Regions from separate parts of the Halomonas sp. A29 genome, predicted to be linked through region 4. Evidence: predicted binding sites of a transcription regulator. Region 4 holds the regulator's gene; each other region holds the start of a gene.
What was found. The regulator LexA, encoded in region 4, represses DNA repair genes until DNA is damaged. The targets are predictions, from matches to a motif close to TACTGTNTANNTANACAGTA.

Region 1 (2,188 bases), on a different contig from region 4:
AGCGACAGCAGCGCCGCCAGCAGCGCCGCCACCCACAGCAGGCCGGGAGCGATGGCCGCCAGAAGCGCCGGATCGGGGGAAATGCCGATCGGGAACAGGGTAATGACGATGGCGAAGAACACCAGGGGGTTCAGCACCTCGCTGCGACGCCGCAGCAGCAATACCAGGTCTCGTTTCAGCGTTGCCCACACTGCGACAGCAAGGCCGCCGCGAGGTTCCTCGCGAACCACCGCAACCTCCTCGGTCAGTGCACCGTCAGATACCGGCATCGTCCCCTCCCCCGCCAAGGCGGACGCGACGCAGCTCGGCGCATGGCGTCAGTTCGTGGTGAGTGGTGACCAGCACGCATCCGCCACGGCGGGCATGTTCGACCAGACGACGCTCCAGCGCTGCGACGCCGTCGCGGTCGATCGCGGTAAAGGGCTCGTCCAGTACCCACAGCGGACGCGGCGTGAGCGTGAGACGCGCCAGCGCCACCCGTCGCTGCTGCCCGGCGGAGAGCTGCCCGGCCGGCACGTCTTCGAAGCCGACCAGGCCGACATCCTCCAGCGCCTTGAAGCGCGCCGCCTCGCCCCCGGGATGACCGGCCAGCGCTTGATACCAGGTGAGATTCTCCAGCGGCGTCAGTGCAGCTTTCACGCCTGGCGCATGCCCCATGTAGAGCAGGTTTGCCAGGAACGATTCGCGGGCCTCGCGCATCGGCTGTTCATTCCAGAACAGCTCGCCCTCGTAGTCGGCCAACTGGCCGGAGAGGATCTTCAGCAGAGTGGTCTTGCCACTGCCGTTGGGGCCCTCCACACGGACGATCTCGCCCGCTTGGATATCCAGGTTCAAACCCCGGAACAGCCAGCGGTCATCACGTTCGCAGGCCAGGCTTTGCGCTTGCAGACGCAGGCTCAACGGCACTCTCCAGGAAAGGGTAAATTCGACGGAAATGCTACACTGAATGGCTTTTAGCCGCTAGCAAACCGGGTGCGTCACGGCGCCACCCTTGCCTCAGGTCAAGGCAAAGATATATCAGCAATACTTGCCACTCGCCGACCGCTTGGTATGATGCAAGACACCTGTACATTTCAACAGGGTCGCAAAGAGGGGGAACGCCAATGCCAACGCCTTCCATGCAGTACCTGTACCGACGTCCGAATCTGCCCATCGCCGACTCCTGGGCCAGTGTCGACGCCACCGACCTCACCGAGGTTCCCTTGCTGGGGGACGTTTCGGCGGGCCTGCCCATCGAAGCCTGCCCCAGCGGCGGCAGCGTCCGCGCCCCCGCCTGCATGGTTCGTCGCAACACCTACGCCCTGCGCGTGCGCGGCGACTCGATGATCGACTGCAACATCTTCGACGGCGACGTGATCATCATCGAGCGCCAGGAGAGCGCCGAGAACGGCGAGACTGCCGTAGTGCTGATCAACCAGCAGGAAGTCACGCTGAAGAAGCTCTACATCGAGAAGAGCGGCGTTCGCCTGCAGCCGGCCAACGAGAATATGGCGCCCATCTACCTCAAGAACAGCGACATCGAGGTACTCGGCATGGTGATGGGCGTGGTGCGCCAGCAAGAGCGGCACGAGATGACCCACTGATGCGTTATCCGGTGCCCGACCTGCCACCCGACCGTTGGCGGGAGAGCGTCACCGAAGTGGAAAAGAGCCGCTTCATCGTCTGGCTCTGCCATGCGCCCGACGTGGCGGCCTTCGAGCGCCTGCTGGCCGAAGCTCGCCGCGCTCACCCCAATGCCAGCCACCACTGCAGCACCTACATCGCCGGCCCGCCTGGCGAGCAGAACGCCATCGGCTTCTCCGACGACGGCGAACCCGGTGGTACCGCGGGGCGTCCCATGTTCCAGGTGCTCGAGGGCGCCAGGCTGGGCCAGGTAGGTTGCGTGGTGACGCGCTACTTCGGCGGCACCAAGCTCGGCACCGGCGGCCTGGCTCGCGCCTACGCCCAGGCCGTGGCGCGGGGGCTCGAGGAATTGCCGCGCCGGGAAGTGGTCGAGCGCACCGCGCTCAGGCTCAAGGTCGACTTCGCTGGCGAAGCCGAAGCACGTGCCTGGCTGGAAAGCCACGATGTACCGGTCGATGCGGCCGACTACGCCAGCGATGGTGTCGCACTCACCGTGGGCTGGCCGAGCGATGCCGACGTAGACCTGACACCGCTTGAAGCTCGCCTGCGCGGTCGCCTAACTCTG
Region 2 (2,188 bases), on a different contig from region 4:
GGGTGCGCTCGATGCCGCGCCGTTCAAGCTCGGCGCGCACCTTGAGCGGCCCCTGGCCGCGCGCTACGCGCGAGCGCAGGAAGCTCTCGGCAAAGCGCACGTCGGACTGCAACCCTTCGACAGTCAGTTCATCGAGGCAGGCGTCGACCGCCTCGGCGGGATGCCCCCGGAGAGAGAGCCGCTGCTCCAGCTCGGCGCGGGAATACTCGCGCCGTGCCAGCAGGCGGATGGCGTCGTCCCGCGGGGACGACGCACGCTCGGTGCCGGACGGTGCAGGCATGGCTTAGAGCAGGTCGTCCTCGCGCTCGGCCTCGGCGGCGACCGGCTCTTCGACCTCTTCCTTCGGGGTCGGGGCCGCGAGCAGCTGGGCACGAATCTGGCTCTCGATCTCCTCCATCACCGCCGGGTTGTCCTCGAGGAACTGGGCGGCGTTGGCCTTGCCCTGGCCGATCTTGTTGCCCTTGTAGCTGTACCAGGCACCCGCCTTGTCGACCAGGTTGCACTGCACGCCCAGGTCGATTACCTCCCCGGCATGGTAGATACCCTTGCCGTAGAGGATCTGGAACTCGGCCTGGCGGAACGGCGGCGCCACCTTGTTCTTCACCACCTTGACGCGGGTCTCGTTGCCGGTCACCTCGTCACCCTGCTTCACCGAGCCGGTACGCCGGATGTCCAGGCGCACGCTGGCGTAGAACTTGAGTGCGTTGCCACCGGTGGTGGTCTCGGGGCTGCCGAACATCACGCCGATCTTCATGCGGATCTGGTTGATGAACACCACCAGGCAGTTGGCGTTCTTGATGTGGCCGGTGATCTTGCGCAGCGCCTGGGACATCAGGCGTGCCTGCAGGCCGACATGGGAATCGCCCATCTCGCCTTCGATCTCGGCCCGCGGGGTGAGTGCCGCCACCGAGTCGATGATGATCACGTCGACACCGCCGGAGCGTACCAGCATGTCGCAGATTTCCAGCGCCTGCTCGCCGGTGTCCGGCTGCGAGACCAGCAGGTCATCGAGGTTGACGCCGAGCTTCTCGGCGTAGCTCGGGTCGAGCGCATGCTCGGCGTCGATGAAGGCGCAGGTCTTGCCCTGTTTCTGGGCCTCGGCGATCACCGACAGGGTCAGGGTGGTCTTGCCCGAGGACTCCGGCCCGAAGATCTCCACCACCCGGCCGAAGGGCAGGCCGCCGATACCGAGCGCGATGTCGAGCCCCAGCGAACCGGTGGAGACCGACGGCATCACCACCCGCGGCGCATCGCCCAGGCGCATCACGGTACCCTTGCCGAACTGGCGCTCGATCTGGGAAAGGGCGGCATTCAATGCCTTGGAACGATTTTCATCCTGTGCCATGAGGCTCTCCTCGCAGAACACGCTGACGCTTGCAGGTGCAAAATGGATGGCGGGCTGCCGATGGGGAGCTCGCCTGGACACTGTATGGTTGGACAGTAGTATGACGAAAAATTCGCCGCGCGACTAGCCACCCGACGAATACGAGCGCCTAGCCGGCTTCGAGATAGCGAATCAGCCCGACGATGGCCTCGCGTACCGCCCGTTCGCGCACCGCACGACGGTCTCCGGGAAACTGGAAACGCTCGGCCTGCTGGCTCGCTTCGCTGCCCCAGGCCAGCCACACGGTGCCCACCGGTTTCTCCGGCGTCCCACCATCGGGCCCGGCCACGCCACTGATCGCCACGCCGAGATTGGCCCCGCTGTCGCGGCAGGCGCCCGCCACCATGGCCTCCACCACCGCCTGACTGACGGCGCCGTGCTGGGCGATCAACGCCTCGGGAACGCCAAGCAGGCGCGCCTTGGCGGCATTGGAGTAGGTGACGTAGCCGGTCTCGAAGTAGTCCGAGCTGCCGGCTACCGAGGTGATTGCACTGGCCACCCCGCCGCCGGTACACGACTCGGCGGCAGTGACGTTCACGCCGCGCTCGCGGCAGCGCCGCCCGAGACGTTCGGCGAGCGTGGCGAGGTCGAGGTTGGCCAGGCTGGAAGCGCTATGAGGCATGGTATCGCTCCTTGTTCGAGAGGACCGGCGACAGGCGCCGGCCGCTTGTCCTGCAACTGCCTGCTACCATAGCGCATCCTTCCCCTCGGTACAGGCAGGGTGATAAACGACCCGCGCTTCAATCGCAGCCAACGGAAGAGCGCAGCCCGGGGAGGCGCGTTCCAACATGTCGACCACGGGCA
Region 3 (2,188 bases), on a different contig from region 4:
AGCGCGACACCAGGATGCGCTGGCGTGGCATGGACAGGTCCTCGAGTTCGATGGTCGAATGGCCGCGTAGCTCCCAGACGACACGCTCAAGTACGACCGAAAAGGACCCACGGATCCACTTGGGATCGGCCTGTCGCAGTTGCCAGGCCGTCTCGATACCCATCAGTTGCAACCGCTCGGCTGTTCGCCGGGCTACGCCCCACAGGTCAGAAACCGGCAGTTGCTCAAGCACCTGGCAGGTTACGTCACTATCGGCCTCGAGCAGGCACACGCCTTCGTAGCCCAGCTCACGCTTGGTCAAGCGGTTGGCCAGCTTGGCCAGCACCCGAGTGGGGGCCAGGCCCACGCCGGCCGGGATACCCGTCCAACGCTGCACTGTCTCACGCAGTCGCTGGCAATGGGCTTCCAGCGCCCCAGGCTCAAAGCCGGAAAAGTGCACGAAACTCTCATCGATCGAATAGAGCTCCACCACTGGGGAGAATTCAGCGAGCACTTGGTTCACCCGGCGTGAGACATCGCCGTAGAGGGCGTAGTTGCTGGAAAGCAGCACGGACTGGCGGCGGATAGCCGGGGGCAACTGATGCAATGGCGCCCCCATGGCCACGCCTAGCGCCTTGAGCTCCCGTGAGCGCGCCACCACGCAGCCATCGTTATTGGAGAGTACACCTACCGGCAGCCCTTCCAGACGCGGATCGAAGGCCCGCTCACAGCTGACGTAGAAGCTATCGCCATCGACCAAGGCGATCATGGCAAGGCCCCCGGCAAGGCATGAACGACATGGGTCACCACGCCCCACACATGGCATTCGCGCCCTTCCAATGGAATCGGCGCAAAGCTTGGGTTGCTGGCCAGCAGTACGGTGCGCCCGCGCTGGTGGGCCAGCCGCTTGACGGTGAGCTCACCATCCACCGCTATCACGATCACCCGTCCGGGCAACGGCTCCAGACTGCGGTCCACCACCAGCAAGTCGCCATCGTGGATACCGTCACCTCGCATCGAATCTCCTTCGGCGCGCACGAAATAGGTGGATGCTGGACGCCGCACGACATATTCGTGCAGGTTGAGGTCGCCATCCAGATGATCGTCGGCAGGGCTGGGGAAACCGGCCCGCACCCGGCAGCCCAGCAAGGGCTGGGCTTGCAGACCGGCTCCCGTGGTGGCACTGCAGACGGCGCGCAAGAAGGAGAAAGGGGCAAGCTCCATGGGGCCTCCAAACAAATACTGTAATCATATACAGTATTCGACATGGATCCGTCCCTTGGCAAGCGCTTCGCGAACGGAAAACGCCGACCATCCACAGTTGAAGGTAGCGGCCTAGCGTTCCACGCTAGAGGGAGAGGCTTTCCAGGGAAGGAAACGGCATGGACGACCTTGCCAGCGACTTTCTGGCCGATAATACCGTTCTCATGGAGCTTGCCGTGGCATTGCTGCTGGGTGCGCTGATCGGCATCGAGCGCGGCTGGGTTGCGCGCGAGCGGAAGTGGGGCGAGCGTGTGGCCGGGGTGCGCACCCATGCCTTGGTGGGCCTGTTCGGTGGCATAGCGGCCCTGCTCGCGGAAGTGCTGACGCCCTGGGCCTTTCCACTGATTTTCCTGGCCGTGGCAATCATCGCCCTGGTCGGCTACCGCGCTCGCATGGAGCAGAGCCGCGACTACAGCATCACCGGCCTGATCGGACTGCTGCTGACGTTCTGCTTCGGCTCCCTGGCGGTGGCGGTGAACATCGCCCTGGCCACGACCTGTGCAGTGGTCACGGCGCTGATCCTCGACAACAAGCGCGAGATCCATGGCCTGCTCAACAAGCTGCAGGCCAACGAGCTCGACGCCGGTCTCAAGCTGCTGCTGATCAGCGTCGTGATGCTGCCGCTACTGCCCAACGAAGACATGGGCCCTGGCGGCGTACTCAACCCCTACGAGATCTGGTGGCTGGTGGTATTGATCGCCTCGATCTCTTTCATCGGCTATTTTGCCGTGCGCCTCGGCGGCACCGAAAAAGGCATTCTGTTCACCGGACTGTTCGCCGGGCTCACCTCCTCCACCGCCCTGACCCTGCAGTACGCCCGCCAGGCACGCCGCGAACCGCAGCTCGCCCCGATGCTCGCCGCCGGCATCCTGCTGGCCTGCGGCACCATGCTGCCGCGCCTCTTGCTCTATGCCGCTCTGCTCGGCCCCACGTTGCTGCCGCAACT
Region 4 (2,188 bases):
GCCTACCGAGACGGTGATCCCCACACGCTTGAGGCTCTCTTCCTTCAGCCAGCGCGCCATCCAGGTGGCGCTGCCCGAGAAGCGGGTCACGGCGGTGACGTCGAGAAACGCCTCGTCCAGCGAGAGCGGCTCCACCAGCGGCGTCAGTTCGTGAAAGATCTCAAGCAGCTGCCGCGAGGCTTCGCGGTAGCGATCGAAGTCGCCGGGGAGGAGGGTGAGGTGTGGGCACAGGCGCAGCGCCCGCGCCGTAGGCATGGCGGAATGGATGCCGTAGGCGCGGGCAGGGTAATTACAGGTGGAGATGACGCCGCGCCCCTCGGCGCTGCCACCGATCGCCAGCGGCACCTCCCGCAGCGCCGGGTTGTCACGCATCTCCACCGCGGCGTAGAAGCAATCGCAATCGGCATGCAGAATCTTGCGGTTCATTGGTGCGTTGTTCCGCTCAGCTGGAGCGCTTTCTGGGCAATGACCAGACCAGGCGGAGCTCGACGAGGAAGCGGAGTTGACTGAAGTCAATGAGCATTCCGAGGAGAGCCCCAACGCCGTATGGTCGAGGCCAGGAAGCGATCAACCCAAAGCTTGGCCGCTGCCGCCGCGTATAACTCCCACTCCGATGCCCTCGATCTCCAGCGCCTGGTGGCGCAGATCCACTTCGATAGGCGCAAAGTCGGCGTTCTCGGCCTCCAGCACTACGTGATGCCCCTGGCGGTGGAAGCGCTTGACCGTGACCTCGTCGTCCAGGCGTGCCACCACGATCTGGCCGTCGCGTACGCGATCAGTGCGGTGCACGGCCAGCAGGTCGCCTTCGAGAATGCCGGCATCCTTCATCGACAGGCCGCGAACCTTGAGCAGGTAATCGGCGCGCGGGGTGAAGAAGTCCGGGGGCAGGGGGCAATAGCGGTCGATGTGCTCGGCGGCAAGGACGGGGCTACCGGCGGCGACTTCACCAATGATGGGCAGCCCCTCGTTGCCCGGCTCGCTGACGGTGCTGTCGGCTTCCTGGGCCGGCAGGCGGATACCGCGCGAGGTGCCCCGAATCACTCGTATCACGCCCTTGCGTTCCAGTGCGCGCAGATGTTCTTCCGCGGCATTGGGCGAACGGAAGCCCAGCGCGCGGGCGATTTCTGCACGGGTAGGCGGGTAGCCGAGTTCGTTCATGGTCTTGACGATGAAGTCATAAACGTTCTGCTGGCGCGAGGTGAGAGGGCGTGTCATGGCTAACTCCAATGGCGTGACTGCCGTATTGGTCAAGTATACAGCATGGAAGCCCATACAGTAAAAGGTGATGTTTGGGGGCGGCTCTCTTGCTTAGGTCGTTTAAAACGCTCTCGGTTTTCCATACGTTGAGCGATAATGCGTAATGACGTAGACTTTTGTTATGTTTAAAACAGTTGTTTCCAGTGGAAAGTGATCATGGCCCAGACCGATACCGTCACGCGCATCCTCGACACTGCCGAGGTGCTGTTCGCCGAACGCGGCTTCGCCGAAACCTCGCTGCGCACCATCACCAGCAAGGCTCGCGTCAATCTCGCCGCGGTCAACTATCACTTCGGCTCGAAGAAGGCGCTGATCCAGGCGGTCTTCTCGCGCTATCTCGATCCCTTCACGGTGCGCTTCCACCATGCCCTGGATGAGCTCGAGGCGCGTCACGCCGGTGGCATCATTCCGCTGGAGGAGCTGCTGGAAACCATGGCACGCACCGTGCTCGAGGTGCCTGCCGAGAAGCACAGCCTCAAGGTCTTCATGAAGTTGCTGGGGCTGGCCTACAGCCAGGCCCAGGGGCACCTGCGGCGTCATATCCAGGAGGAGTACGGCAGTGTCTTCACCCGCTTTACCGACCTAGTGCGACGCGCCACCCCCGAGCTACCCGATGCCGAGCGGTTCTGGCGCCTGCACTTCGTCCTCGGTACGGTGATCTTCACGCTGTCCGGTCTCGATGCGCTGCGTGACATTGCCGAGAAGGATTACCACGAGCATGTCTCTGTACGCGATTTGATACGGCGCCTGCGACCCGTGGTGGTGGCTGCCATGAACGCTCCTCTGCCGCCGCCTCCCGCCATGCAGCCGGCCAAGGCAAGCTGATGCGAACGCCTCGACTGGACGCATTGCCGCCTCAGGATGGGCGCTGGTTCGAGGTCGATGTCGGTCGCCAGTGCCTCGTCCACTGGCAGGGCGAGCGCCCCTTGGC

Region 1: the regulator LexA is predicted to act here: its motif matches at 1,063-1,082, upstream of SPH52_RS02560 (LexA family protein).
Region 2: the regulator LexA is predicted to act here: its motif matches at 1,424-1,443, upstream of recA (recombinase RecA).
Region 3: the regulator LexA is predicted to act here: its motif matches at 1,220-1,239, upstream of SPH52_RS00825 (LexA family protein).

Annotation. Positions count from the first base shown of each region.
Region 1 covers NZ_JAXQPR010000001.1:524,202-526,389, forward strand. The annotation lists gene ccmB (heme exporter protein CcmB) at 1-269, opposite strand, end outside; gene ccmA (cytochrome c biogenesis heme-transporting ATPase CcmA) at 256-900, opposite strand; gene SPH52_RS02560 (LexA family protein) at 1,104-1,583, shown strand; gene SPH52_RS02565 (IMPACT family protein) at 1,583-2,188, shown strand, end outside.
Region 2 covers NZ_JAXQPR010000001.1:548,548-550,735, forward strand. The annotation lists gene SPH52_RS02690 (regulatory protein RecX) at 1-280, opposite strand, end outside; gene recA (recombinase RecA) at 284-1,345, opposite strand; gene SPH52_RS02700 (CinA family protein) at 1,494-2,006, opposite strand.
Region 3 covers NZ_JAXQPR010000001.1:170,133-172,320, forward strand. The annotation lists gene SPH52_RS00820 (Y-family DNA polymerase) at 1-748, opposite strand, end outside; gene SPH52_RS00825 (LexA family protein) at 745-1,203, opposite strand; gene SPH52_RS00830 (MgtC/SapB family protein) at 1,362-2,188, shown strand, end outside.
Region 4 covers NZ_JAXQPR010000010.1:78,656-80,843, reverse strand. The annotation lists gene dinB (DNA polymerase IV) at 1-426, opposite strand, end outside; gene lexA (transcriptional repressor LexA) at 568-1,215, opposite strand; gene SPH52_RS18585 (TetR/AcrR family transcriptional regulator) at 1,414-2,082, shown strand; gene SPH52_RS18580 (L,D-transpeptidase family protein) at 2,082-2,188, shown strand, end outside.